2 linked regions of the Sediminicoccus rosea genome follow. The protein of the gene in region 1 binds, or shares a complex with, the protein of each later gene. Links are inferred from orthologs where the notes say so. Each region holds a gene or a part of one and is shown on either strand. Other genes may lie near its edges. The genes, in order: tsaE and tsaD.

What was found.
Region 2: the proteins of tsaE (region 1) and tsaD are in contact, whole or in part, in a crystal structure (PDB 6N9A), measured with the Thermotoga maritima proteins. The link is inferred for Sediminicoccus rosea from one-to-one orthologs. Residues at the interface, in WP_004082108.1 of Thermotoga maritima: Leu37, Gly38, Lys46, Lys57, Val59, Lys60, Ser61, Thr63, Phe64, Thr65, Leu66, Met67, Val69, Pro71, Tyr82, Arg83, Leu84, Asp86, Asp88, Phe89, Asp93, Ile128, Asp130, Glu131, Arg134; in WP_004082750.1 of Thermotoga maritima: Cys10, Asp11, Arg49, His50, Leu82, Gly84, Gly135, Gly136, Glu154, Thr155, Leu156, Asp157, Asp158, Ser159, Glu162, Asp165, Lys166, Arg169, Leu170, Tyr175, Lys213, Thr214, Leu217, Tyr218, Gln221, Arg222, Asn324.

Annotation. Positions count from the first base shown.
Region 1 is NZ_CP137852.1:406,467-420,660, forward strand. Bases 7,148-9,870 are described here. They hold tsaE (tRNA (adenosine(37)-N6)-threonylcarbamoyltransferase complex ATPase subunit type 1 TsaE), read right to left. Parts: upstream 8,865-9,870; coding sequence 8,430-8,864; downstream 7,148-8,429. Other genes in these bases: R9Z33_RS01970 (nucleotidyltransferase family protein), read right to left, coding at 7,148-7,498; R9Z33_RS01975 (aminoglycoside phosphotransferase family protein), read right to left, coding at 7,495-8,433; R9Z33_RS01985 (NAD(P)/FAD-dependent oxidoreductase), read left to right, coding at 8,947-9,870. In the rest of the region: thioredoxin TrxA, read right to left, coding at 1-214; double-strand break repair helicase AddA, read right to left, coding at 268-3,762; double-strand break repair protein AddB, read right to left, coding at 3,759-6,761; more of R9Z33_RS01970, read right to left, coding at 6,758-7,147; more of R9Z33_RS01985, read left to right, coding at 9,871-9,963; R9Z33_RS01990 (DUF938 domain-containing protein), read left to right, coding at 9,960-10,604; R9Z33_RS01995 (Calx-beta domain-containing protein), read left to right, coding at 10,812-14,194. UniProt on the Escherichia coli protein: Required for the formation of a threonylcarbamoyl group on adenosine at position 37 (t(6)A37) in tRNAs that read codons beginning with adenine.
Region 2 is NZ_CP137852.1:4,938,510-4,952,801, reverse strand. Bases 7,002-9,822 are described here. They hold tsaD (tRNA (adenosine(37)-N6)-threonylcarbamoyltransferase complex transferase subunit TsaD), read right to left. Parts: upstream 9,025-9,822; coding sequence 7,978-9,024; downstream 7,002-7,977. Other genes in these bases: hemC (hydroxymethylbilane synthase), read left to right, coding at 9,050-9,822; R9Z33_RS23825 (MFS transporter), read right to left, coding at 7,002-7,915. In the rest of the region: R9Z33_RS23850 (DUF4011 domain-containing protein), read left to right, coding at 1-3,664; R9Z33_RS23845 (peroxiredoxin), read left to right, coding at 3,785-4,360; R9Z33_RS23840 (carboxymuconolactone decarboxylase family protein), read left to right, coding at 4,508-5,038; R9Z33_RS23835 (aldo/keto reductase), read right to left, coding at 5,035-6,036; R9Z33_RS23830 (trimeric intracellular cation channel family protein), read right to left, coding at 6,048-6,698; more of R9Z33_RS23825, read right to left, coding at 6,698-7,001; more of hemC, read left to right, coding at 9,823-10,054; R9Z33_RS23810 (uroporphyrinogen-III synthase), read left to right, coding at 10,056-10,757; R9Z33_RS23805 (hypothetical protein), read left to right, coding at 10,754-11,908; R9Z33_RS23800 (heme biosynthesis HemY N-terminal domain-containing protein), read left to right, coding at 11,908-13,158; R9Z33_RS23795 (usg protein), read right to left, coding at 13,340-13,612; co-chaperone GroES, read left to right, coding at 13,905-14,195; groL (chaperonin GroEL), read left to right, coding at 14,240-14,292.

The sequences.
Region 1 (14,194 bases):
AATAGGTGTTGGGCGTCATCGGGTTGTCGTCGATGTTCACCTTGGCGACGGTGAGCTTGCCTTTGTACTCGGTGGCGATCTCGTCGAGGATCGGGGCCACCATGCGGCAGGGGCCGCACCACTCGGCCCAGAAGTCGACCAGCACGGCGCCCTTGGCCTCCAGCACGTCGGTCTTGAAGGTCTCGTCGGTCACGGCCTTGGTCACGTCGCTCACAGGGGCCTCCTCGGGTTCAACTGTCGTTAAGGTTGTATCGTCGGCGTTCCAGGTCAAGCGCCACCCTGGATACCCCCTGGGGCAGGCGCATGCGCGTCCAGCAGGGCGTCGGGCAGCGGCATCACATGGGCGCCATAGGTCCAGACCAGGCTGCAATCCACCGGACGGCCCGGAAAGGCAAGCCGCAGCACGGCGCGATAGGCGGCCATCTGGCGCAGATAGGCGGGCGGAGCGGCTTCGGCGAGCTTCGGCGGCGGGCGGTTGCTCTTGAAGTCGAGCAGGGTGATGCGCCCGGACGTGATCAGCAGCCGGTCCACCTGGCCCATGATCAGGCGCTCCCCCACGCGGCCGGCCAGCGGCGCTTCGGCCAGGCTACCGGGCCCGAAGGCGGCGGCGATGGCGGGGTGGGCCATCACCCCCAGCGCCTCGTCCAGGATCTCGGCCTGTTGCGCGGCGTCCAGGCCATGGCCGGGGCGGGCCAGGAAGGCGCGGCCGGCCGATTCGCGCTCGGCCTCCGGCAATTCGGGCAGGGATTGCAGCAGGGCATGGATCAGGTTGCCACGCCGGAAGCGCCGGCCCAGCGGATCGCCCGGGGCATGCGGGGCGGCGGCCGGCACCTCCGCCTCCTGGTCCTCCATGTGGGAGGGGGTGGCGATGCCGGGCGCGGCGATGGCGGTGGCGGGGGTGCGGGCCCAGGCGGGCAGCGCCTCGGCGGTGGCCTCCGCCGTGCGGCGCGGCTCGGGGCGGCGCGGGTCGGTCTGCGGCGATGCGAGGCCGAGCAGCGGGCCGGGCGCGAAGCCATCGGCATCGCCGCCCCATTCGCCGGGGTCGAAGTCGCGCTCCTCCACGCCGTCCAGCCGGGCGAAGCCGGCCTTGATCTTCTCGTACCAGCAGCCTTCCGCCGGGCCCTTGCTGCCGTGCCAGCCGCAGATGATCAGCCGGTCCTCGGCGCGGGTCAGCGCCACGTAGAGCAGGCGGTTCGCCTCCTCTGCCTCGCGCGCGGCCTGGCGCGCCTCGGCCTCGGCATAGGCGGGGGCGTTGAAGCCGGTGCGGCGCGGCGCCCAGAGGGGCAGTTCCTCCTCCGTCCAGCGCAGGCCGGATTTCTGCGGCGGTGCCGCGGCGGTGTCGGGCAGGATGACGATGGGCGCCTCCAGCCCCTTCGCGCCATGCACGGTCATCACGCGCACCATGTCGGCGCCCGCATCGGCCTCGCGCTTCACGGTGGCGCTGGAGCGGCGGAGCCAGTGCAGGAAGCCCTGGAGTGAGGCCGGATTGGCGCGCTCATGCGCCATGGCGGCGGTGAGCAATTCGTCCAGCGGGTCGGCCGCATCGGGGCCGAGGCGCGCCAGCAGCCGGGCGCGGCCGCCGCGCTCGCCCAGGATCTCCGCGATCAGCGCATGGGCGGGCAGGTGGTCGGCGCGGGCGGTGAGCGCGGCAAAGAGGTCGGCGGCGCGACCGATGGGCGTCTCGGCGCCGCGCTCGGCCATCAGCCGGGCGTGCAGCGTGCCCGGGCGGTTCCAGGCGAGGGTGAAGAGATCCTCTTCCGAGAGGCCGAAGATGGGTGATCTCAGCGCGGCGGCGAGTTGCAATTCGTCCTGCGGCAGCAGGATGGCGTCCAGCGTCGCCAGCACGTCCTGCACCGCGATCTGCTCGACCAGCACCATGCGGTCCACGCCGCCCACCGGCACGCCGCGCTCTTTCAGCGCGCGGACCAGCAGGCCGACGAAGGCGTTGCGCCGGCGCACCAGCACCAGGATGTCGCGCGCGCGGATCGGCCGGCCCTGGGCCGGGTCCGCCTCGCAGCGGGAATCCAGCCGGCCATGGGCGATCATGTGGGCGATGCGCGCCGCAAGCGTGGTGGCCAGCCGCGCATCGGCGCCGGTCTCGGCCATCGGTGCCTCGGGCACGTCCCAGGCGGGCGGGTCCTCCGCGCGGGCCTGGGATTGCAGCGGCCAGAGCTCGACCATCCCGGCCGCGCCCGCGCGGTCGGGCAGGTGGCGCAAGGTCTGGCCGGGGGCGACGACGCCGTCCCGCGCCGGGCCCTCGGCAAAGACCGCATCCACCAGGGCCAGGATGGGCGGTGCCGAGCGGAAGGAGACCTCCAGCGGCACGGCGCGGAATTCCTGGCCGGCGGCGGTGATGGCGGCGCGGAACTCGGCCTCGGCGCGCGGCAGCCCGGCGGCATCGGCGCCCTGGAAGCCGTAGATGGATTGCTTGATGTCGCCCACCGCGAAGACGGTGCGCGGCGCCTCGTTGGCGCGGGTGCCGCGCCCGGCGAAGAACTCGCCCGAGAGGGCGCGGGCGATGGCCCATTGCTCCGGATTGCTGTCCTGCGCCTCGTCCAGGAGGATGTGGTCCAGGCCGCCATCCAGCTTGAACAGCACCCAGGCGGCGCCGGGGTCGTCCAGCAGCTTCCGCGCGGCCTGGATCAGGTCGTCATAGTCGAGGCGCCCCATGCGCTGCTTGGCGGCGGCGAAGCGGCGCAGCACGGGGATGCCGAGCACCAGCGCGGCCTCGGTGGAGCGCAGCAGGGCCAGCGCCTCGCATTGCGCCTCGATGCGCTGGATGCGCTCGCCCTCCGCGACCAGGACGGGCAGGGCGGCGGCCTGGCCCGTGGCGCCCAGGCCGCCCTTGGTCGCCAGGTTCCTGTCGGCCTTGACCTTGCCGTCCTTGGTCAGGAAGACGCCGCGCCAATCCTCCATGGCGGCGAGCCGCGCCTCGGCATCGGCCAGGGCGAGGAAGCGGCGCATGGTGGCGCCGCGCTCCTGGTCGCCGGCATTGCCGCTGCCCAGCAATTGCGCCGCGACGCGGGCGAGGCCGCCTTCATCGGCCGGCATCGCCGCCATGCGCCGCAGCGTGGCCTCATCCGCCTCCGGGTCGAGGCCGAGGCGATGGGCGATTTCCGCCACCAGCATGGGCAGGCCGCCCAGTGCCGCGAGGCCAGCCTGCAGCATGGGCTCGGCCCGGCGCAGCTCGCCCATCACCTGGCCGAGGCCGGCGGCGTTGCTGAGGGCCGCGAGGCGCTCCAGCGCGGGGCTCAGCGGCAGCTCCGCCTCGCGCGCGCCGGCGAGCTGCGCGTTTGCGTCCAGCTCCTCCAGCACGGCGAAGCCCGGCGGCAGGCCGGCTTCCAGCGCGAAGCCGCGCAGCAGGGATTGCGCGAAGCTGTGCAGGGTGGCGATCCGCATGCCGCCGGGCAGTTCCAGCACGGCGGCGAAGCCGGCGCGGGCGCGGGCGATCTCCTCGGCGGTGGGCGGGCGTTGCAGCAGCGCGTGCAGCTCGGCCTCCAGAGCGGGTGCGCCGGCCACGGCCCAGCGGCCCAGGCGGCCATGCAGGCGCGTCGCCATCTCGGCCGCCGCCGCCTTGGTGAAGGTGAGGCAGAGCAGCCGCTCGGGCCGCGCGCCGCCCAGCATCAGCCGCAGCAGGCGGTCGGTGAGGAGCTTCGTCTTGCCCGAGCCGGCCGAGGCGGTGACGAAGGCCGAGACGGCGGGATCGGAGGCTTCGGATTGCCGCGCCTCGGCGATGGCGCGCGGGGTGGTCTTGCCGGTCACGCGCCCTCCTCCGCCTCGGCCGACCATTCGGCGGTGCGGGCCAGGTGCTGGAAATCCCCCACGGCGCGGCGGCGTGGATGCGGGTGGGCGGTGAAGGCGGCATCGCCCAGCAGGAAGCGGTCGGCCAGCGCCTGCAGCGCCGCGGCGGCCTCGGCGATGGTGGCGGGCAGGTCGAGGTCGAGCGGCTTCACCTCGCCCGCCTGGTCGGCGCCGGTCAGGCGCCAGTATTCGAGGGCGCCGACGGCGGCGGCCGGCACGCCGGCGAAGGCGCCCTGCTCGGCCAGCCAGGCTTCCAGCGGCAATTGCGGCGCGGTGCCGGCCTCCACCTCGCGCTTCGAGGGCACGGTGCCGGTCTTGTAGTCGAGGATGCGGAGCGAGCCGTCCCGCATGCGGTCCACGCGGTCGGCCCGGGCTTCCAGGGTGACGCTTCCGCCCGGGCGGCGCAGCGTCAGGCTGGCCTTCACCTCGGCCCAGCTGGCCAGGATACGGTCGCGCTGCTCGGCCTCCAGCGCGCGGATGAAGCGGCCGATGCGGTGCAGGCGCGGCGCCCAGAGCGCGGCGACAGCCGGGCGCAGCGCGGCGCGCGCCAAGGCCCCCTCGGCCGCCGCCTCCCAGAGGGGCAGGGCCGCCGCCTCGCCCGGCCAGGCCTGGGGCAGGCTGGCCAGGAAGCGATGGATCGCGGCATGCACCATGTTGCCGTAGTCGGGCGCGCCCGGCTCCTGCTCCAGCGGATCGAGCGCCGAGAGGCCCAGGATGCGGCGGGCATAGAAGGCATAGGGGTCGGCCAGCAGGGTCGCGACATCGCTGACGGTGAGGCGATCCGGCCGGGCCGCGAGCGGTGGGCGCGGGGCGGGGCGCGGGCCGGGGCGGATCTCGGCCGGCTGGTCCAGCAGCCGTGCCCATTCGGCACAGGGCTCGGGCGGCAGGCGCAGCCCCTGCTGGCCTTGGAGGAAGACATCGAGCCGCGTCAGCCAGCGGGCGGGCACCGCCGGGCTGCCGCCGCGCCGTGCGGCGCGGGAGAGCACGGCGCGGCGCGAGCCCGCGGCCGTCAGCAGGAAATCCGCCGCCACGCGGCCGATGCGCAATTCGGGCGACGGCAGGCCGAAATCCCGCCGCATGGGGCGGCTCATCCAGGGGCCGGGGTCGCTCGCCTGGGGCCAGATGGTCTCGTCCAGCGCGCCGAGCACGACCAGGTCGAAATCCAGCAGCCGCGCCTCCAGCAGGCCCAGGATCTCCACCTGCGGATGCGCCGCATCGCTGCGCCCGCGTGAGATGCGGGCCGCCTGGGTGGTGCCCTGGGCCAGCGCCGCCTCGAAGAGGCCGGGCCAGTCGGCTGGCGCGATGGGCGGCATGGCGGCCATGGCGGGGGCGAGGGCGGCGAGGTGCCGCGCCAGCGCCTCGCCCTCGGCCTGGGCATAGAGGCGCAAGCCCCCGGGCAGGGCCGGCGTGCTGGCCAGCGCCTCGGCGGCGGCGAGATGCTCGGAGAGGAGGTCGCCGGGGGGGCGCGCGGGTGAAGGGGGCAGGGCGGTGAAGGGGCCGAGTGCCGCCTCCAATGCGTCAATCAGTTCGGCGAGGCGCGGCTCCGGCGCGCGCAGCGAGGCGAGGGCGGCGCGCAGCCCGGCAAGGCCCGGCCCGGGCGAGGGGCCGCGCAGCACCGCGCGCTCCAGCGCCTGGGTGGCGGCGAGCCATTCGGCGCGCTCCATCCCGCCCGCGCAGAGCGGGTGCTTCAGCACCGAGAGCAGCGCGACCGGCCCGCATTCCCCCGCCGCCAGATGCGCGATCAGCCGCAGGAAGGCGCCGGGCGGCGTGTCGGAGAGCGGCTGGCCGGCGCTGTCATCGGCCAGGATGCCATGGCGTGGCAATTCGGCGGCGACGCGGCGCGCCAGGTCGCGGTCGGGCGTGACCAGCGCGGCGCGCGTGCCGGGGGTCTCCAGCGCGCCGCGGAGCGTGAGCGCGATGGCCGCCGCCTCATGCTGCGCGTCGCTCGCCTCGATGCGGCTGAGGGCGGCGAGCGGCGCCAGCCAGCGGGCGGGCTCCGGGCTTTGCCAGGGGTCGAGATGGCCGGCGGGCAGCAGCGCCGTGCCGAGCAATTCGGAAATCCCCTCCGGCGCGCCCTCCACCCAGGGCGCGGCATCGGCCAGGGTCGCGCCCATGCGGTCCAGCATCGCGCGGCTCCCGGCATAGGGATGCGTCGGCGCCTCGCGCAGCGCCTCCCAGGGCAGGGCGGCGGTGGCGCGGTCCTCGCCGGGCAGCACGACGAAGCCCTGCGGCAGGCGCGTTGCGATGACGCGCAGCAGGTCGGCCGCCGCCGGCACGGTGCCGCCCATGCCGATGCCGGCCGCGATCACCGCGCCCGCGGGGGGCGCATCCTCCCAGGCCACGCGCTGCGCGCGCAGCGCCAGCACGCGCCGCACGCCGATGTCGAGCAGCCCCTGCTCGGTCAGCCAGCCCTGCCATTCCACGACGATGGCGCGCAGGAAGGTGGTGGTGATCTGCCAATGCACGGCCAGCGATTCGGGGGCCAGCGCCTCCAGCCGCTCCAGCCAGCGATGGCCGAGCAGGGCAGGGTCGTCCGGCAGGATCTCGGCCTCCTCGAGGGCGATCTCGTCCAGCAGCTTGCCGAGTTCGAGGCCCAGCGCCCAGGCGTGCTCGGCGCTGGCGGGGCCGCCCATGTCGCGCGGCAGGCGGCTGGCGAAGCCGGCCAGCACCGCCTGGCGGCGCAGCGCATCCACCGCGGGCGGCAGGCGCAGCAGGGCGGGCAGGGCGAGTTCGTCGGCATCCTCGGTGGAAAGGCCGGCCAGCGCGCGCATGCGCGGCAGCAGCAGGGCGGGGGAATCGGCCTCGCGGAGGAAGGCGGCCTGGAGGGCGCGGGCAGCGCGGCGGGTGGGCAGCAGGATCGTCGCGGCGGCCAGCGCCTCGCCCGTGCCGAGCCGCGCCAGCGTGCCGCGCGCGAGGGCGGGCAGGAAGGCCTGGTCCGGCGGGATGGCGAAGAGCCTCACAGCCAGTGGCTCAGCATTCCATCGCGCAGCCGCCGCTCGGTGCGGATGAGGTCGCCCGGGGTGGAGAGGTGGAACCAGGCGCCGTCATGCACGAGGCCGAACAGGCGGCCGGCCTCGATCGCGCGGTCATAGCAGCGGTTCAGGCTGAAGCGGCCCTCGGGCTCGGGCGCCACCAGGGCGGGCGCCATGATCTGCACGCCGCCGAAGAGATAGGGCGCGATCTGCCGCGGGCCAGGGCGGGTGAGGCGGCCTTCGCCATCCAGGAAGAAATCGCCGCGCCCCACCTCGCCCTCGATGCGCGAGGTGCGGATCAGCAGCAGCAGCGCATCCATCCGCGCCGGGTCGAAATGGCGGGCAAGCAGCGTCAGTGCGGGGGTGGGGCCGTCGAGCCAATAGGCATCGCCATTCACCACGGCGAAGGGCGCGTCACCCAGGCGCGGCAGGGCGCGGCGGATGCCGCCGCCGGTCTCCAGCAATTCAGGCTCCAGTTGCAGCCGCAGGCGGGGCGTGGTCTCCCCCCTTTGGCCCTCGCGCGCGGCGAGCGCGGCGGCCACCTTCTCGGCGCACCAATGCGCGTTCACCACCACCTCCTCCACCCCGGCCAGCGCCAGGCGGTCCAGCGCGTGGTCGAGGAGGGAGCGGCCCATCAGCGGCAGCAGGGGCTTGGCGGTCTCCGCCGTCAGCGGCCGCATCCGCTGGCCGAGGCCGGCGGCCAGCACCATGCCGTGGCGGATCATGCGGGGTTGCCGCGGCGCGCGGGCGGCACATGCGCATCGAGGAAGCGGGCGAGCGGCAGGGCCGCCGGATGCTCCAGCGCGCGCGCCAGCAGCGCCCAGCAGCGCGGCCCGTGCCGGAGGTAGTTCGGCTTGCCGTCCCGCCGGTCGAGCCGGACCCAGAGGGCGGCGACGCGCAGGTGCCGCTGCGCCGCATGCACCGCCATGGCGGCGCGGAAGCCCTCGGCCTCCAGTTCCGGCCGCTGGGCGAGATAGGCGCTGACGACCGCCTCGCGCAGGGCGGGGTCCACGTCCCGCCGCGCATCCTCGACGAGGGAGACGACGTCATAGGCGGGGTGGCCCCGGGCCGCGTCCTGGAAGTCGATCACCGCCATGCCGCGCGGCGTGGGGATGAGGTTGGCCGGGAAATAGTCGCGATGGACGAAGCCCTGGCCGGGGAAGGGCGCCAGCATGGCGGCGAGCGCCGCGGCGAGGCCGTGGCGCGTCTCATCCGGGCAGGGGGCGCCGAAGATGGCGGGCCACCACCAGTCGCAGAAGGTGGCCTGGGTGGCGCGGATCATGGCGGGCGCGTCCCAGGCGGGAAGCCCCTCCGGCGGCGGGCTGGCATGCAGCGTGACAAGGCTGCGCGCCGCGTCGAAATAGAGCGGCGCGGGCTCGGCGCCGCGGTCCAGCACGGTGGCCATGCTGGCCTCGCCCAGGTCCTGCACGAGGGCGGTGTTGGTCGCGGGTTCCACGCCGATCACGCCGGGGGCCGGCACGCCCAGCGCCTCCAGGTGGCGCGCCACGCGGAGAAAGGCATCGAGATATTCGGCCGAGGGCGTCCGCATCAGCAGCGCCGGGCGCGGGCCGCCGGAGAGGCGGGTGTAGTGCTTGCTGGCATCGGCCTGCAGCACCTCCTGCCGGGCGGCGGCATAGCCATGGGCGTCGAGCAGGGTCACAGGCGGTCCTCCCATCCGGAGAGCCGGGCGTGGCGCGATTCCTCCGCCGGGCCGGGCGCCAGCGCGACCCGCAGGGCGCCCGGCGGCGCGAGGGGGCCGAGGCGCTCGGGCCATTCCACCAGGACGATGCCCGCTCGCGCCTCATCCCAGCCCAGTTCCAGCAGGCCGTCCGGCCCGGTCAGGCGGTAGAGGTCGAAGTGATGCGCGGCGGTGCCGCCCGGCAGGTCGTAGCTCTGCACCAGGGTGAAGGTGGGGCTGGGCACCTCCAGCGCGGGGTCGGCGGCGGCGGCGCGGAGGAAGGCGCGGGCGAGGGCGGATTTGCCGGCGCCCAGCGGGCCCTCCAGCAGCAGCGCGTCGCCGGGGCGGGCGAGGGCCGCGAGCCGCGCGGCCAGCGCCTCGGTCGCGGCGAGATTGTCGAGTGTGATCTCCATGCACCGCCATCTTGCCGGCAGGGCGCGAGTCCCGCAAAGGCGAAGACTGGACGCACCCGGCAAAGCAAGGCATGGCCCTGGCATGAGCGAGATGATCGAAACTGACGTGGCCATCATCGGCGCGGGGCCCTGCGGCCTCTTCGCCGTCTTCGAATGCGGCATGCTGAAGATGCGCTGCGTGGTGGTGGACACGCTGGAGGAGATCGGCGGCCAATGCGCCGCGCTTTATCCCGAGAAACCGATCTTCGACATTCCCGCGCATCCGCAGATCGCGGGTGCGGCACTGATCGAGCGCCTGGCCGAGCAGGCGGCGCCCTTCAGCCCGCGCTTCCTGCTGAACCAGCGCGTGGAAGCCCTGGCGCAGGCGGAGGGCGGCTTCACGCTGACCACCAGCCTCGGCAACCAGGTGCGGGCCAAGGCGGTGATCATCGCCGCCGGCGCCGGCGCCTTCGGCCCCAACCGCCCGCCGCTGGAGGGCCTGCCCGGCTACGAGGCCAGCGGCGCCGTGCGCTACATGGTCACGAAGCGCGAGGAGTTCCGCGGCAAGCGCGTGGTGATCGCGGGCGGCGGCGACAGCGCGGTGGACTGGGCGCTGAGCCTGAAGGACGTGGCCGAGAAGGTCATCGTCGTGCATCGCCGCCCCAAGTTCCGCGCGGCCCCCGAGACCGCCGCCCAGCTCGAGGCCGCCGCCGCGCGGGGCGAGGTGGAGATGGCCATCCCCTATCAGCTGCACGCGCTGGAGGGTGACGGCGCCAAGCTGGAAGCCGTCGTTCTGGCGACGCTGAAGGGCGAGGAGATGCGCGTCCCGGCCGACCACCTGCTCGCCTTCTTCGGCCTCTCCATGGAGCTCGGCCCCATCGCCGATTGGGGGCTGGGGCTGGAGCGCAGCCATATCGCGGTGACGCCCGCGACCTGCGAGACGAACATCCCCGGCATCCATGCCATCGGCGACATGGCGACCTATCCGGGCAAGCTGAAGCTCATCCTGCAGGGTTTCTCCGAGGCGGCGATGGCGGCGCATGCCATCCACCCGCGCGTCTTCCCCGGCGAGGCGCTGCATTTCGAGTATTCCACCAGCAAGGGCGTTCCGGCGGCATGAGCGCCCCGGGCGATCGGCCGGCGCATCCGGACGCCGACCGGTTCAGCGCCGAGGATGCGCGCCGCTTCGCCCCGGCGGCCGCCCGCAACCGCGAACCCCTGCTGGAGGTGCTGCGCGGCATCCTCCCCGCCCAGGGCCTGGTGCTGGAGGTGGCCTCCGGCACGGGCGAGCACGCGGTGCACATCGCCACCGCCCTGCCCGGCCTGACCTGGCAGCCGAGCGACCCCTCCGAGGAGGCGCGGCGCAGCATCGATGCCTGGGCGGCGGGGCATCCGAACATCCGCCCGGCGCTCGCGCTCGATGCCAGCGCCTGGCCCTGGCCCATCGCGGCGGCCGATGCGCTGCTCTGCGTGAACATGATCCATATCGCGCCCTGGGCGGCGGGACTCGGGCTGCTGCGCGGGGCGGCGGCCCTGCTGCCGCCGGGCGCGCCGCTGGTGCTCTATGGGCCCTATCTGCGGGACGGCGTGGCGACGGCGCCGAGCAACCTCGACTTCGACGCCAGCCTCAAGGCGCGCAACCCGGAATGGGGCCTGCGGCGGCTGGAGGATGTGGCGGCGGCGGCCAAGGGCTTCGCGCTGGAGCGGGTGCTGGAGATGCCGGCCAATAACCTGACCGTGGTGTTCCGCCGGATCGGGTGAAGCGGCTGTCTCGCGCGTCTCGGAAAGCGGGCAATCCTCAAGTGATCTCTAAGCTCTGCCTCAAGCCGTCAAAGACGTAGATAAAAAAGAGACAACAGTCTCGTTTTTGAATAAAAACGCAATCTTAATCCAAAATTAGCGTCAAATCAGGATTGCACAACCATAGGTGTTTTTGCATGGTGAGGAGGCCCTGGGGGGGGCTTACTCATGTTTACACAAGCGAATGTCTCGTTTTCTGCGCAGTGGGGGACTGGTCTGATCGGCCAGATGCGGGTGTCCAACGACTCGCAGCTGCTCAATAATTGGACGATCACCTTCGACGTCCCGTTCCAGATTGTGAATCTGTGGGACGCCACCATCCTCACCGCCACGAACCTGGGCGGTGGCATGATCCGCTACACCGTGGGCAGCGCCGGCTGGAATGCCAGCGTGCCGCCCGGCGGCGGCGTCAGCTTCGTCTTCGAGGGGCGGGCCGAGTCCAACATCCAGGCCCAGCTCACCGGCGTCACCTTTGGTTCCACCGAGGCCCTGGCCGTGCCGCCCGCCGTGACCATCAGCGATGCGGTCCTGGCCGAGGGCGCCTCGGGCACCAAGGAGATGGTGTTCACCGTCTCCCTCTCGAAGCCCGCGACCGAGACGGTCACGGTGCCCTGGTCCACCCAGGACGGCACGGCGCTGGCCGGCAGCGACTACAACGCCGCCTCGGGTAGCCTGACCTTCGCGCCGGGCGAGACGAGCAAGACCATCTCCGTCACCATCCGCGGCGATGCGGCGGTGGAGGCGAACGAGACCTTCAACCTGCTGCTCGGCATGCCCCTGGGCGCCACCACCGCCGATGGCACGGCGCTCGGCACCATCCAGAATGACGACGTCCTGCCGAGTCTCTCCATCGCCGATGCCCAGGTGAGCGAAGGCAATGCCGGCACCCGGCTCATGGTCTTCACCGTGACGCTCTCGGCTGCCGCGCAGGGCCCCGTGACCGTCGCCTACACCACGCGCGACGGCACGGCGCTGGCCGGCACCGACTACAACGCCCAGAGCGGCAGCCTCAGCTTCGCCGCGGGCGAGACCAGCAAGACCATCGCCGTCGAGATCCGCGGCGACACGGTGGACGAGATCGACGAGAGCTTCGAGATCGCGCTCAGCGGCCTCACGGCGGCCAGCTTCGCGCGCTCCAGCGCCATCGGCGTCATCGCCAATGACGATGCGCCGCCCGTCCTCAGCGTCTCCAACGCCGAGGTGGTGGAGGGCAATTCCGGCACGCGCAGCGTCGTCTTCACCCTCAGCCTGAGCCAGGCGATCGCGCAGAGCGTGAGCGCCAACTTCGCGACGCAGGACGGCACGGCATTGGCCGGCAGCGACTATGTGGCGCGCAGCGGCAGCGTTACCTTCGCCGCCGGCGAGACGAGCAAGACCGTCTCCGTCACGGTGAACGGCGATACCGCCATCGAGGCGGACGAGACCTTCGGCCTGGTGCTGAGCAATGTGGCGCGCGCCACATTGGCGCCCGGCGGCGGCACCGGCACCATCCGCAATGACGACCTGCCGCCGCCGACGCTTGCCATCAGCGACGCGCAGGTGACGGAGGGCGATGCCGGCACGAAGCAGATGCTCTTCACCGTCACGCTCTCCCGCGCCATCTCGAGCACCGCCTCCGTCACCTGGGCCACGCAGAACGGCACGGCGGCCTCGGGCAGCGACTACACGGGGGCAAGGGGCACGCTGAGCTTCGCCGCGGGCGAGGTCAGCAAGACCATCGCGGTCGCGGTGCGCGGCGATACGGCGGTTGAGGCGAACGAGACCTTCTCCGTCGTGCTCGGCACCGCGACGCGCGCGACCATCGCGGATGGCACGGGCCTCGGCACCATCCTGAACGATGACGTGCCGCCGACGCTCACCATCAGTGACGCGCAGGTGACGGAGGGCGATGCCGGCACGAAGCAGATGCTCTTCACCGTCACGCTCTCCCGCGCCATCTCCAGCACCGCCTCCGTCACCTGGACGACGCAGGCCGGCACGGCGACGGCGGGCACGGATTTCACGGCGGCCAGCGGCACGCTGAGCTTCGCGGCGGGCGAGGTCAGCAAGACCATCGCGGTGACGCTGCGCGGGGATACGGCGGTGGAGGCGGATGAGAACTTCTCCGTCGTGCTTGGCACCGCGACACGGGCGACCATCGCCGATGGCACGGCCACCGGCACCATCCTCAACGACGACCAGCCGCCGCCGACGCTTGCCATCAGCGATGCCCAGGTGACGGAGGGCGATGCCGGCACGAAGCAGATGCTCTTCACCGTCTCGCTCTCGCGCGCAGCGACGGGCGCGGTCTCGGTGAACTACGCGACGCAGGCCGGGACGGCCACGGCCGGCAGCGACTTCGTCGCGGCCAGCGGCACGCTGAACTTCGCGGCTGGCGAGATCAGCAAGACCATCGCCGTGACCATCAACGGCGACACGGCAGTGGAAGCGAATGAGAGCTTCAACCTGCTGCTCTCGGGCGCCGCCGGCGCGACCATCGCGGATGGCACGGGCCTCGGCACCATCCAGAATGATGATGTCCTGCCCACGCTCGCCATCGCCGACGCGCAGATCGCCGAGGGCAATGCCGGCGTCACGCAGATGCTGTTCACCGTCACCCTCTCACGCGCCATGGGCGGCCCCGTGACGGTGAGCTATGCGACGCAGGCCGGCACGGCGACGGCGGGCGCGGATTTCACGGCGGCCACCGGCACGCTGAGCTTCGCGGCGGGCGAGACCAGCAAGACCATCGCCGTCGCCGTCAATGGCGACACGGCGGTGGAGGCGAATGAGGGCTTCAACCTGCTGCTCTCCGCCGCCAATGGCGCCACCATCACCGACGGCACCGCGCTGGGCACCATCCTGAACGACGATGTCTCCGCGCCCCCGCCCTCCGGCGATACCGCGACCTTCCGCGTGACCGAGCGCTGGAACGGCGGCTTCCTCGCCGAGATCACCGTCGTCAACGACGCGACGCCGATCGAGGGCGGCTGGACGCTGGCCTTCGACGCGCCCTTCCAGATCAAGGGCGTCTGGAACGCTGAGATCGTCAGCCAGTCGGGCAGCAGCTACGTCATCCGCAACGCGCCCTGGAACGGCAATATCGGCCCGCTCGGTACCACCACCTTCGGCATTGACGTGGCGGGTTCGGGCGAGCCGGTGAACTTCAGCGTGAATGGCGCGGCCCCGGCCCCCGTGCTGCCCGGCCTCAGCATCGCCGACGCCTTCCTGACCGAAGGCGATGCGGGCAGCGCGCTGATGAACTTCACCGTCAGCCTCTCCGCGGCGGCGGCCGAGGCCGTTACGGTGCAATACGGCACGGCCAATGGCTCGGCGCTGGCGGGCCTCGATTACCAGGCCCTGAGCGGCAGCCTCACCTTCGCGCCGGGCGAGGTGAGCAAGGTCCTCTCCGTCGCCATCCTGGGCGACACGCTGCGCGAGGGCACCGAGAGCTTCGCCCTCAACCTGACGGCGCCCACGGGCGCGCGCCTCGCCGATGGCGCGGCGCTGGGCAGCATCCGCGACAATGACGCGCCGGCCTCCACCCTGCCGCCGCCCGGCTGGTATTCCAC
Region 2 (14,292 bases), 4.5 Mb from region 1 along the record:
GCAGGCCGCCCTCGGCGAGGGGCGCGAGGGCTGGCGCGTCGAGGTGGATGCGCTGGCGCTCGGCATCTTCGCCTTCGCGAAATTCCTGATGTGGCGCGACCTCGACCCCGCGGCGCATCCGGGGCTGCTGACGCATGCGCCGCTGCAGCGCCTGCTGGATGGCGCACAGGCGGTGGCCGAGCCGCCACCCTTCGCCGACGACGCGGATGTGGATGCGGCCATCCCGGTCGAGAAGCTCGATCATGTGGTGGAGGTGGATGGCAGCCAGGCGCTTGCCGCCGAAGCGGTGCGGCGCGGCCATTCGCTGGTGATCCAGGGGCCGCCGGGCACGGGCAAGAGCCAGACCATCGTGAACATCCTGGCGCAGGCGGTGATGGATGGGCGCAGCGTGATCTTCGTGGCCGAGAAGGCCGCGGCGCTGGAAGTGGTGAAGCGGCGCCTCGAGCAATTCGGCCTGGGTGCTGCCGTGCTGGAGCTGCACAGCGAGAAGCAGTCCAAGCGCGTGGTGCTGGACGAGCTGCGCGCGACGCTCGCGCTGCCGCCCCCCGTGCCGCCGCAGCGCGAGGCGGCGGTGCAACGCCTGGGCGAATTGCGCGGCCGGCTGAACCGCCATGCGGCGGCCATGCGCGACGTGGTGGGCGAGACGGGGGTGACGGTGCAGGAGGTGGTGGGGCGGCTCGCCGCGCTGCGCGCCTCGGGCGCGGTCCCGCCGCCCTTCCGGCTCGACCCCACGGGCTGGGATGCGGCGCGGCTGCGTGCGCTGCGCGAAGCGGCGCGGAATCTGGCGGCCAGCCTGGGCGGCGCACGCAGCCCGTGGCGCGGCGTGACGGCGCCGCTTGATGCCATCGCGGCGCAGCGGTTGCTCGCAGAATTGCCGCGCGCCATCCGCGCGCTGGCCGCCGCACCGGGCGGCGTGGCGGAGGCCGAGGCCGCGCTGGCGGCCGAAGCCCTGCGCGCCGAGGCGCCGATGCGGCCGGAGGATGTGCCGGCGGCGGAGGCGCGGCTCGCCGATCTGCGCCTGCTCGCCACGCCTGATCCGCGGTGGCTGCCCGGCGCGCTGGAGGTGCCCGGCCTTGCCGCCGCGCGTGAGGTCCTGGCGAAGCCCGGTGGCATGCTGGGCTTTCTCGATGGCGGGCGGCGCGCGGCGAAGGCGAGCCTGGCCGTGGCGCTGCGTGATCCGGAGGATGGGCCCGCACTTGACGCGCTGCTGACGGCGCAGGCGGCGAAGGCACGGCTCGGCGCCGGGCCGGATGCGGCCACGCTGGAGGCGCAGCTCGCCTGGATGGCGCGGCACGCCGCCGCCTTCGCCACGCCCGCCGTGACGGAGGCGCAGCGCGCGGCCCTCGCCGCCTGGGGGGTGATCCGCGATGCCACGGGCCTTGCCCCCGAGGCGAGTTTCGCCGCGACGGCCGAGCGCCTGGCGGCCATGGCGGCCGAGCCTGAGGCGCTCTCGCCCTGGCAGGCCTGGGCGCGGGCCGAGGCAATGGAGCCGAGCCTCGCGCCGCTCGCCGAAGCCCTGGCCAGCGGCGCCCTGCCGCCCGATGCTGCCGAGGGCGCGCTGGACTTCGCCATCCTGGAAGCGCTGCTGCGTATGGCCATGCGCGAGCATCCCGGACTCGCCGCCTTTGATGGTGCGGCCGCGGATCGCTGGGTGCTGGATTTCCGCGCGGCCGATGCGGCGCGCGTGCGGCTCGCGCGCGCCGAGGCCGCCGCCATTCATGCGGCGCGCGTCGAGGCGCTGCGGAACGGGGAAGAGGCCGCGAGCCTCGCCTTCCTGCGCGGCGAGTTCGAGCGCAAGCGCGGCCATGCGCCCTTGCGCACGCTGCTCTCCCGCGCCGCGCCGCTGGTGCGAAAGGCCAAGCCCATCCTCATGCTCAGCCCGCTGAGCGTCGCGCAATTCCTGGCCAATCCGCATCACGCGACGCAGCCGGGCTTTCCCCTCTTCGACCTGCTGGTGATGGACGAGGCGAGCCAGATCGAGCCGGTGGATGCGCTGGGCGCCATCGCGCGCGCGAAGCAGGTGGTGGTGGTGGGCGATGACAAGCAGATGCCGCCCACCCGCTTCTTCCAGCGCATGACGGAAGAAGTGGAGGAGGACGCGCCCGAGGAGGAGACGGCGCTGGCGGCGCGCGACGTGGAGAGCATCCTCGGCCTCGCCAATGCGCGCGGAATCCCGAACGCCATGCTGCGCTGGCACTACCGCAGCCGGCATGAGAGCCTGATCGCGACCAGCAACGCGGAATTCTATGGCAACCGCCTGCTGGTCCTGCCCTCGCCGCGCCCGCGCAGCCCTTCGCTGGGCCTTTCGCTGGTGCGCGTGGAGGGGAGATTCCAGGGCAGCGCCAATGTGGTGGAAGCGCGCGCGGTGGCCGAGGCGGTGCTGCGCCACGCGCGCGAGACGCCGGGCGATACGCTGGGCGTGGCCGCCTTTTCCGTCACGCAGCGCGACGCCATCGCCGAGGCGGTGGAGGCGCTGCGGCGCGAGAGCCCGGAGACCGAAGCCTTCTTCACCGCCCATCCGGCCGAGCCCTTCTTCGTGAAGAACCTCGAGAACGTGCAGGGCGACGAGCGCGACAGCATCATGATCAGCGTGGGCTATGGCCGCGGCGGCGATGGCAAGCTCGCCATGCGCTTCGGCCCGCTCTCCAATGAGGGCGGCGAGCGGCGGCTGAACGTGCTCATCACCCGCGCCAAGAAGCGCTGCATCGTCTTCTCCGGCATCGGCGCCGAGGAAGTGGATCTGGAGCGCGCCAAGGGCCGCGGCGTGGCCGCGCTCAAGACCTTCCTCGATTTCGCCGCGGGCGGCGCCAGCCTGCGCGTGGCCGCGCGCGAGGGCTCGGCCATCGCCGGCCTGATCGGCGAGCTCATCGGGCAGTCGGGGCGCGAGGCGGTGCCGCGCGTGGGGCTTTCGGGGCTCTTCCTCGATGTCGCGGCGCGCGGGCCGCAGGGCTTCGACCTTGGCGTGGAGGTGGATGGCGCCGATTGGTCCGGCCTGCGCTGCGCGCGGGACCGCGATCGCGGGCGGCAGATGGCGCTGGAGGGCATGGGCTGGTCGCTGACGCGCAGCTGGTCGCTCGACTGGCTGAACCAGCCCGAGGCCGCCGCGGCAAAGCTGCGCCCGGCGCTGGGCCTCGCTGCGCCCGTGGCGGCGCCGGTCACCGCCGCGCGCCTCGCGCCGGCCTATGTCGAGGCGACGCTGGACAAGCCGCCCGCCAACCGCGCCGAACTGGCCGGGCTGATCGCGGCCATCGTGGCGACCGAGGCGCCGGTGCATGGCGATTCCATCCAGGAACGCCTGCGCCTGCTGCTCGGCCCCGCCGCGCCCGACGCCAAGGGCTTCCCCGGCGCGTTGAACGAGGCGCGGCTGCTGCACGGAATCACCGAGGCGTCAGGCTTCTGGTTCCCGGAGGAGCGCGGCCTCGTGATCGCGCGGGACCGCTCCGCCGCCGCCGCCCATCTGCGCCGCCCAGCCATGATCCATGCCGAGGAGGTGGCGGCCGCCGCGCGCCTGGTGCTGGAGCTGGACCCGCAGGCCGATGAGGAGGAGCTGGCCCAGGGCCTCGCGCGGCTGCTGGGCCTCGACCCCTCGGCGGTGCCGGCGCTGGCGGCGCGTGTCGCGATTTTGGTCGGTTCGGGTCAACTGGTGCTCATGCGGGGGGCATGATCGCCTTCCTCGATCAAAAAATCCAAAACAATTCATTGGAAAAGTCATGCTGCGCCGCAATATATCGAGGCGAGGCCGGAACGACCGGCCTGTGACCACATTCGCGCAGGAGATACCCCCATGCTGACCGTCGGCGACAAGTTCCCGAGCTTCGACCTCACCGCCGTGCAGGGCGGCCCCGAGGGCCTGAAGGGCCCGGGCAAGTCCTTCATCCAGGTCACCGACCAGAGCGATGCCGGCAAGTGGAAGGTCGTCTTTTTCTGGCCGAAGGACTTCACCTTCATCTGCCCGACCGAAATCGCCGCCTTCGGCAAGCTCCAGGGCGAGTTCAACGACCGTGACGCGGTGATCTACGGCGTCTCGACCGACAGCGAGTTCGTGCACCTCAACTGGCGCGTCCACAATGCCGACATCAAGGACCTCCCCTTCCCGATGCTGGCCGATGTGAAGCGTGAGCTGAGCACGGCGCTGGGCGTTCTCGACAAGGCCGCCGGCGTGCCGCTGCGCGTGACCTTCATCGTGGACCCCGAGGGCACGATCATGCACGTCTCGGTGAACGGCCTGAATGTCGGCCGGAACCCGCAGGAGACGCTGCGCATCCTCGACGCGCTGCAGACGGACGAGCTCTGCCCCTGCAACTGGACCAAGGGCGAAGAGGCCCTGAAGCCGGAAGAGCTCTTCGCCAAGGCGGCCTGAGTGATCTGTCGCTTGCCGCGGTAGCCGCCACACCAGCCCTATCGCGGCCAGCAAAAGGGGGGGCATGCAGCCCCCCTTTGGACCCCCCGATCGCTGCGCGACGGGGGCATTCCTTTCCCACAATCTGACCTGTTTGGAGCCCGCGTGATGTCGCTGGAAGCCCTGCGCAATGCCCTCCCCGAATACGCCAAGGACCAGAAGCTGAACCTCGGTTCGCTCGCGGCCGAACCCTCGCTCACCGTGCAGCAGCGCGCCGGCACCTTCATCGTCTCCGCCCTGGCCAGCCGCAACGCCACGGTGACGCGCGCCATCCTCGCCGAATTCGGCCCGCAGCTGAGCGCCGAGGCGCTCGCCGCCGCCAAGGGCGCGGCCTCCATCATGGGCATGAACAACATCTACTACCGCTTCACCCACCTGGTGGGCGGCGACTACCCCTCGATGCCGGCGAAGCTCCGCATGAACATCATGGCGAAGCCCGGCGTGGAGAAGGCGGATTTCGAGCTCTGGTCGCTCGCGGTGTCCGCCATCAATGGCTGCGGCATGTGCATGGAGAGCCATGAGAAGGTGGTGAAGCATGCCGGCCTGACCAGCGAGCAGGTGCAGGCCGCGGTCCGCATCGCCTCCGTCGTCCATGCGGCGGCGGTGACGATCGAAGCCGAGGAAGCGGCGGCGGCTTAAGCCGGCCGCCCCTCGATGCGATAGGCCGGGTCATTGTAGCCCGGCGTCGCGGCATGGCCCGGCGTGACCAGGCCGCTGATCACCGCCTCGTCCTCCGCCGTCCAGGGGCAGTCGAGGGCGGCGATGTAGTCGGCCAGTTGCGCCTCGGTACGCGGGCCGACGATGGCCCCGGTGATGATCGGATTCTTCAGCACCCATTGGATGGCGAGATGCGCGGAGGCCACGCCGCGCGCCGCCGCGTGCCGCGCCAGCTTCTGCGCCATGGCGATGGAGGCCGGGTGCCATTCCGCCTCCAGCATGCGCTTGTCGCCGCGGCCTGCACGGCTGTCCGGCGCGGGCGGCGCGTCGGGGTCGTATTTCGCGGTCAGCACGCCGCGCGCCAGCGGGCTGTAGGGGAAGACGCCCAGGCCGTAATGCGCCGAGACCGGCAGCACCTCCACCTCCGCCATGCGGTTCAGCGCGTGATAGAGTGGCTGGTTCACCATCGGCCGGTCCACGCCCAGCCGGTCGCAGGCCTCGCAGAGCGCCGCGATGCGCCAGGCCCGGAAATTGGAGAGGCCGAAGGCGCGGATCTTGCCCGCGCGGATCAGATCGCCCAGCGCCGCCACCGTCACCTCCAGCGGCGTGTCATGGTCCTCGCGGTGCAGGTAGAGGATGTCGATGTGATCGGTGCCGAGGCGCTTCAGGCTGCCCTCCACCGCGCGCATCATCCAGGCGCGGGAGAGGCCCTTTTCATTCGCGCCCGGGCCCATCGCATTGCCGAGCTTGGTTGCCAGCACCCAGTCATTCCGCGTGCCGGCCAGCGCCTGGCCCACCACCTCCTCCGAGGCGCCGCGCGAATAGACATCCGCCGTGTCGAGAAAGTTGAAGCCGGCCTCCTTGGCGGTAGCGATCATCCGGGCGCTGGTCGCGGCATCGGCCGGGCCGCCGAACATCATGGTTCCCAGGCAGAGCCGGCTGACGCGCATCCCGCTGCGGCCGAGCACACGATATTCCATGGCGTTTCCCTTCACCTGTCGGCTTCAGGATAGTCCCGGCCCGGACGCGCGCGATACCCCGGCAGGCTCCAGCCATAGCGCAGCGCGGCCGCGCGGATCAGGAAGCAGGTGAGCACGCCGGCCATGAAGGCGGGCTCGCGCCAGATGCCTTCCAGCCGCAGCAGGATGAAGACCGTGGCGCCGGCCGCTGCGGCCGTGACGTAGATCTCCTTCCGGAGGATGAGCGGGATCTCGTTGCAGATCACGTCGCGCGCGATGCCGCCGAAGGTCGCGGTGATGACGCCGAGGATGACCGCCGCCCAGGCATGCGCGCCCGCCAGCAGCGCGATCTCGGCGCCCAGCACGGCATAGATGGAAAGCCCCACCGCATCGGCCCAGAGCAGCGCGCGAAAGCGGTTCTGCACCAGATGCGCGATGAAGAAGACGAGGATCGCCGCCACCACCGCCACGGCGACGAGTTCCGGCGCCTTCAGCCAGGCGACGGGCGTGCGGCCCAGCAGCAGGTCCCGCAGCGTGCCGCCGCCGAAGCCGGTGACGACGGCGATGAGGATGAAGCCCACCGCATCCATCTGCTTGCGCGAGGCGACCAGCGCGCCCGAGATGGCGAAGACCGCGATGGCCGCGTGGTCGATCCAGTACAGCCAGGCGTCGAAGGCGGGCACTATTCGGCCGGCTGCACGCGCGGGGCGGCCACCGGCGCCATCGCCCGCGCGCTGCCGGCGCAGAGCAGCGAGAGCACGAGCAGGCTGGCCACCACCGGCAGCACAAGCCAGGTCAGGCCGAAATCGATCAGCAGCCCCATGGGCACCGGCATGAGCGCGGAGCCGAGCGGCAGGCCGGCGCTGACGAAGCCGAAGACCTTGCCGATCTCGCCGGGCGGGCAGGCTTCCTTCAGCATCACGTCGCGCGGCGTGCGCGAGGAGCCGAGGCAGAGGCCGGCCACCAGCGCCACCGGCGCCAGCAGCCATTCCGCCATGGGCAGGAAGCCGAGCGAGAGGATCAGGCCGGCGGCGCAGAGCGTCAGCACGCTGACGAAGCCGAGCAGGTTTCCGCCCTTCTTGTCGGCCCACCAGCCGCCCACCAGCGTGCCCCCCGTGGCACCCGCCATGTACCCGGTCAGCGCCAGCGAGGCGACGGCGATGGGCGTGCCCCAGAGCTTGCCCAGCACGGTGATGAGGAAGGCCGTCATGCCCGAGCCCGCCATGGCGGAGAGCAGGAAGAAGGCGAAGAAGGCGAGGATGGGCTTGCTGGTGAGCAGCCTGACGCCGCCCTCCTTCTTGGCCCCGCGTGCCTTGGGCTGGTCGCTCAGGATGCGCGACTGCCAGAGGATCAGGCCGACGACAGGCACGCCGAGCAGCCCGACCAGCAGCAACGCGCCGCGCCAATCCATCACCAGCAGCAGCAGCGCCACGACCGGGGGGGCGAGCGCGAAGCCGAGATTGCCGGTGAAGGTGTGCAGCGCGAAGGCGCGGCCCACGAATTCCTTGCGGATGGAGCCGGCGAGGATGGCGTAGTCCGCCGGATGGATCACCGAATTGCCGATGCCCGAGAGCACGGCCAGCACCAGGATCAGCCGGAAATCCTGCACGAAGGCCATGGCGCTGATGGAAAGCGCCATGAGCAGCGTGCCGCCCACCAGGAAGCGCCGCGCGCCATACTTGTCCACCAGGAAGCCCACGGGGGTCTGCAGCAGCGCCGTCGTGCCACTCATCAGCGCGAGCGAGGCGCCGAGCATCGCGAAGGAGACGTCGAATTCCGCGCGCCAGAGCAGGAAGATCGGCGGCAGGCAGAGCATGTAGAAGTGGCTGAGGAAGTGGCCCGTGCCGATCAGGGCGCAGATCTGATAGTCGCGGCGGGCGGAGAGGGTGGCTTCGCTCATCGGCGGAAACTGAGCGCGGCGGCGGGCCCCGTCAATGTGGCGCGTCAGGGTTTACGGCCATTTCATGCCTGGGGCGCAGGGGCCGGTGGCGCCAGATCGCCGAGCGGCCAGCGCGGGCGCGGGGCGAGGCCCAGGGCGTCCCGCTGCCCGGCGCGCAGCCGCTCCAGCCCGGCCCAGGCCACCATCACGGCGTTGTCGCCGCAGAGGCGCAGCGGCGGTGCCAGCAGGGGCAGGGGCGTGGCCTCGGCCAGCGCCGCGCGCACCGCCTGGTTGGCGGCGACCCCGCCTGCCACCACCAGCGCCGTCGCCTCGGGCAGCATCGCGGCGGCGTGGCGGGCGCGGTCGGCCAGCACGGCGGCCACCGCGGCCTGGAAGCTCGCCGCGATGTCCTCGCGCCGGTAGCCCTTGCCGACGGCCTGGGCGACCGCGGTCTTGAGGCCGGAGAAGGAGAAGTCGCAGCCCGGCCGGCGCAGCAGCGGGCGGGGCAGGGGCACGGCGCCGGCATCGCCGCCGGCCGCCAGCCGCTCCAGATGCGCGCCGCCGGGCCAGGGCAGGCCGAGCAGCTTGGCCGCCTTGTCGAAGGCCTCGCCCACCGCATCGTCCAGCGTGGTGCCGAGGCGGCGGTAGCGGCCGATCCCCTCCACCGCCACGCATTGGCAATGCCCGCCGGAGACCAGGATCAGCAGGAAGGGGTATGCGGGCGGCGTCTCGAACAGCCCGGGCATCCGCGCCGTCAGCGCATGCGCCTCCAGGTGGTTCACGCCGAGGAAGGGAATGCCCGCGCCCAGCGCCAGGCCCTTGCCCAGGCTGGCGCCGACGATGAGGCCGCCGATCAGCCCCGGCCCCGAGGTCGCCGCCACGGCGCCGAGGTCGCGCGGCGTGAGGCCCGCCTCCGCCAGCACGCCCTGCACCATGCCCGCGAGGCGCTGGAGATGCGCGCGGGCGGCGATTTCGGGCACCACGCCGCCGAAGCGCGCATGCTCGGCCGATTGGGTGAAGACCGCCTCGGCGAGGATTTGTCCGGTCCCATCCAGGAGGGCGGCGGCGGTCTCGTCGCAGCTGCTCTCGATTCCGAGGATCGGCAATGCATCAGGGCGGGTTTCGTTCATCACTCCCGCCCTATATGACGCGCCGATGTCTTCCGCCACGTCCGCCCCTCCCGCTCCCCAAGCGGCCAAGCACTCCCGCATGCGCGCCCTGCCGCTGCGCGTGGGCACGCGTGCCTCGCCGCTCGCGCTCTGGCAGACGCGGCACTTCCTCGAGATCATCACCGGCTTCTGTCCGGTGCTGCGCGGCGTGAACGCCTTCGAGGAGCACGCGATCGCGACCACGGGGGATCTGGTGCAGAACCGTCGCCTGGCGGAGATCGGCGGCAAGGGCCTCTTCGCCAAGGAGATCCATGAGGCGCTGCTGGACCGCCGGGTGGATTTCGCGGTGCATTCCCTGAAGGACCTGGAGACCGAGATGCCCGCCGGCATCGTTCTGGCCTGCACCCTGCGGCGCGAGGATGCGCGGGATGCGCTGGTGCTGGGCCCCGGCTGCGGCACGCCGGATCCGGCCGACCCCTATGCCTGCCTCCCCGCGGGCGCCGTGGTCGGCTCTTCCTCGCTGCGGCGGCAGTCGCAATTGCTGGCCGCGCGGCCGGACCTGAAGGTTGTGACCCTGCGCGGCAACGTCCAGACGCGGCTCGACCGCGTGGCGCGCGGCGAGGTGACGGCCACGCTTCTGGCGCTGGCCGGCCTGCGCCGCCTGGGGCTGGAGGATCGCGCGGCGGTGGTGCTGCCGCCCGAGGCGATGGTGCCGGCCGCCGGCCAGGGCATCGTCGGCATCACCACCCGCGCCGACGATGTCGAACTGCGCGAATTGCTCTCCGGCATCGAGGATCGCGAGGCGGCCGCCGTCTCCAAGGCCGAGCGCGCGCTGCTGGCGGCGCTGGACGGCTCCTGCCGCACGCCGATCGGCGGGCATGCGCGGCTGCTGCCGGATGGCACGCTGCGGCTGACCGGGCTGGTGGCGCGCGAGGATGGCAGCTTCCTGCTCAAGCGCGAGATCGAGGGCGCGGCGGAGGATGCGGCGCGGCTCGGCACCACGCTCGGCGAGGAATTGCGGGCGGACAGCCCGGCCGACATCTTCGGCTGAGATGACCGGGCACGTCCCCCGGGGCGTTCTCGTCACCCGGCCCGAGCCGGGCGCGGCCGAGACCGCCAGCCGCCTCGCTGCCCTGGGCTTCACGCCAGTCCTCGCGCCGGCGCTGCTGCTGACCCCCCGCCCGCTCGCCCCACCGGCCCATGCCCAGGCCCTGCTGCTGACCAGCCGCGCCGCCGCGCGTGCGCTCATCCCCTGGCCCATCCCCGTGCTGGCCGTCGGCGCCGCGACGGCGGAGGCGGCGCGCGCGGCGGGCTTCGCCGATGTGCGGGCGGCCGGCGGCGATGCGGCGGCGCTGGCGGAACTCTGCGCCGCGACGCTGCGCCCGGCGGAGGGCCCGCTGCTGCTGGCGGTGGGCGCGGCCTATTCGCTCGACCTCACGGCCCTGCTGCGGGCGCGGGGTTTCCGCGTGATCCGCCGCGTCGTCTATGCGGCGCGCGAGGCGCCTTCGCTGCCGGAGGCGGCGCGCGATGCCATCGCGGCCGGTCAGGTGTCACACGCCATGTTCTTCTCCCCGCGCAGCGCCGCGTGTAGCGTGGCGCTGCTCGCGGGCACCGGGCTTGGCGCGGCGCTCCAGGGCATCGAGGCGCTGGCCATCAGCCCGCGCGTGGCGGCGGCGCTGGAGACGGTGCGCTGGCGACGCATCCGCGTGGCGCGGCGGCCCGACCAGGACCATCTCTTGGAGTTGCTCCCATGACCCGCAAGCTCGATCCCGCCTGGGTGGCACTGCTGGGGGCGGGGCTGCTGCTGGTGCTGGCCATCCTCTGGTTGCTCGGCGGCCGCACGCCCCCCGCGCGCACGGATGCCCGCGTGGCGATGGCTGAGGCTGCCATTCAGCAACTCGCCGCGCGGCCCGTGGTGGAGCCGGTCGCCCTGGAAGCCGCACTGACCCGCCTGGCCGCCGCCGAGGCGACCATCCGCCTGCTCAGCGACCGTCCGGCGGGCGACCCGGTGGCGCTCGCCGCGCTGGAGCGGCAGGTCATGGCCAATCGCACGGCGGGCGAGGCCGCCCTGCAGGAGCGCATCGCCGCGCTGCAGACGGCGCTCGGCCAGCGCATCACCGAGGCGGCGGCAGCGGTGGAGGCGGCGGGTACCGCGCGGCTCGACCAGCGCGCGGCGGCGCTGGATGCGGCCGTCACGGGCCGCATGGCCGATGCTACGGCGCGGCGGGAGGCGGCGGAGCAGGCGCTCACCGCGCGCGTGGCGCATCTCGACCAGGCGCGCCTGGCGGGCGAGGCGAGCCTCGGCCAGCGCGTGACCAATCTGGAGACCGGGCTGTTGCAGCGGCTGGCCGCGCTGGAGGCGCTGGTCGCCCAGCGCGTGGCCGCGATCGAGGCGCTGGCGGCGCAACGCCTTGCCCCCGTCGAGCAGGCCCTGCAGCGTCTCTCCGCCGCCGAGGCACGGACCGAGCGGCTGGCGGCCATTGATGCCCTGCGCGCGCTGCTCGATGCCGGGCAGCCCCTGGCGCCGGCGCTGGCCCGGCTCGGCCAGCCCGCGCCGCCCGCCCTCGCGCGCTTCGCCACCAGCCCGCCACCGACCGAACCGGCGCTGCGCCTCGGTTTCGAGGAGGCGCTGCGCCAGGCGCGCGCCGCCGCGCAGGAGGGGACGCTGCCGCGGCTGAACAGCCTGCTCACCATCCGCCGGGGCGAGGAGGTGGTCTGGGGCGACGCGACCGAGGCCAATGTGGAACGCGCCCGGCGCGCGCTGGAGGCGGGCGATGTGGAGGGTGCGCTCGGGCATCTCGGCCGCCTGCCCGAGCCGCTGCGCCAGGGCATGCGCGCCTGGCTGGAGGAGGCCCAGGCCCTCGCCCAGGCGCGCTTCGCCCTGCGCGCCCTGGCCGGCGGCTGATGCGGCTGGTCCTCAAGCTGCTGCTGGTCCTGCTGGCGGGCTTCGCCGGCGTGATGGCGCTGATGGATCTCGGCGGCAGCGTCGAGATCCGCCATGGCGACCTCTGGATCGGGCTGCCGCTGGCCGCTGGCATCCTGGCCGCGGCGCTGGGCTTCCTGCTGCTGCACGCGCTGCTGCGCCTGTGGTCCTGGCTGCTGGCCTGGCCAGCGCGGCGCCGGCTGCGCCTGGAGCGGCAGCACCGGGCCGAGGGCGAATTGGCGCTGACCCGCGCCCTGGTGGCGCTGGCCGCCGGCCGGGCGGAGGCCGCGCGCATCGAGGTGACGCGCGCCCGCCGCCTGATGGGGGACAGCCCGCAGCTCCTGCTGCTGGCCGCCGAGGCCGCCCGCGCCGAGGGGGACGAGGCCGCCGCCACCGAGGCCTTCGAGGCCCTGGCGGCACAGCCCGAGGCACGCTTCCTGGGGCTGCGCGGCCTGCTGCGGCAAGCCGAGGCGCGGGGCGATTGGGACGCCGCGCGCGAGATTGCGGCCGAGGCGCAATCGGCCGAGCCCAGCGCCGAATGGCTGCGCGCCGAGCGTTCGGAGGTGGCGCGGCGCCGGCAGGATTGGGGCGAGGCGCTGGCATTCTCGGGCGCCGACGGGCCCCGCGCGGCGCTCAGCCTGGCGGCCGCCCTGCAGGAGAAGGACCCACTCCGCGCGGCCGAACTGGAGCGCCAGGCCTTCCTGGCCGAGCCGGGCTTCGCGCCGGGCGTGATCGCCCATGCCAGCCGGCTGCTGGACACCGGGCACCCGCGCCGGGCGCGCGGCGTGCTGCAGCAGGGCTGGAACGCCGCGCCGCATCCCGGCATCGCGGAATTGCTGCTGGGCCTGGACACGGACCGCATCCGCCGGGTGCGGCTGGTGGAGGAATTGACCCGCCACACCCCGGCCCATCCGGAGAGCCGGCTGTTGCGTGCGCGCATCGCCTTCGAGGCCGGGCTGACTGGCCGGGCGCGGCATGAGCTGAACCTCTGGCGCGAGACCGGCCAGGCCGACCGGCGCTGCTACGCCCTGCTGGGCGAGGTGGAGCGCGCCGAGCACGGGCCGGATGCGGCGCGCGAGCGCGAGGCGGGCTGGCTGCGCGAGGCGGCGGCCGCGCCGGTCGAGCCGGTCTGGCGCTGCGGGCATTGCGGGGCGGAGCATTCGGCGTGGAAGCCGCTTTGTGGGGCCTGCGGGACGGCGGGTGCGATCACCTGGAGCGGGGCCGCCCGCTAAGCCCCCAAGCTCGCCGAACACATCAGGTCAGGCCGAACCCTGACGAATCCGGCCGCACCGCGGCCGGCGCCGCCCAACTGCCCGTGCGGCCAAGCGCACCCGTCGCGCGGCGAAGCCAAGCGGCCGGAGGCCGCGCCCGGCGTCTGAGGGCGTCAAAAACTTCGCCCGGCGCTTGAGGGCATTAATGCAACAAAAACACCCCGTTCGCGTATTTCAGGTCCGCCGGGCGGATCAGCGCCGCGCTCGCGACTCGAACGGAATGCAGCGGCCCCTCGATCTCGCGCTTCCAGAAGTCGAGGAAGCGGGTGAGTTCGGGGAAACTCGGGGCCAGGTCGTGCTTTTGCCAGATGAAGGTCTGCAGGACGCCCGGGTGGTCGGGCATGTGGTAGAGGATTTCCGCGGTGGTGAGCCTCCAGTCCTTCTGGCGGACCATCGGGGAGAGTACATCCAGCATCAAGCAGCCTCCTTCGGGGTCGTTTTCCAACCCGCGGGACCGGCTGATCCTCCTGCCGGCCCGTCCGACGGGCTGGTCACGTCATGAGGCTGACATGATCGGAAGCGGCTTCGCCAGAAAAATCTTCTGTTGATTCAGCGGATTAGCACTCGCACTCAGAGAGTGCTGCCATCTGTCTTGACTCTGCCTGAGGCCAAGCCTAAGTCGCTGGCACTCCTCGCCAGTGAGTGCCAACAGGCGCCGCACGCGGGGAGGTTCCCATAGCCTGACTCATCAGGAGGAAAGAACCGACATGAAGTTCCGCCCCTTGCACGACCGCGTTCTCGTTCGCCGTATCACGGCCGAGGAAAAGACCGCGGGCGGCATCATCATCCCCGACACCGCCAAGGAGAAGCCGCAGGAAGGTGAAGTCCTGGCCGTCGGCGCCGGCACCGTGAATGAAGAGGGCAAGGTCCGCCCGCTCGACGTGAAGGCGGGTGACCGCATCCTGTTCGGCAAGTGGTCCGGCACCGAGGTGAAGGTCAACGGCGAAGAGCTGCTGATCATGAAGGAATCCGACGTGATGGGCATCGTCGAGGCCTAAAGGCCCGAACGACCATCGCTTTCAACCCCATATGAGGTGATCAAATGGCTGCCAAAGACGTGAAGTTCGGCGCTTCCGCGCGCGAGAAGATGATTCG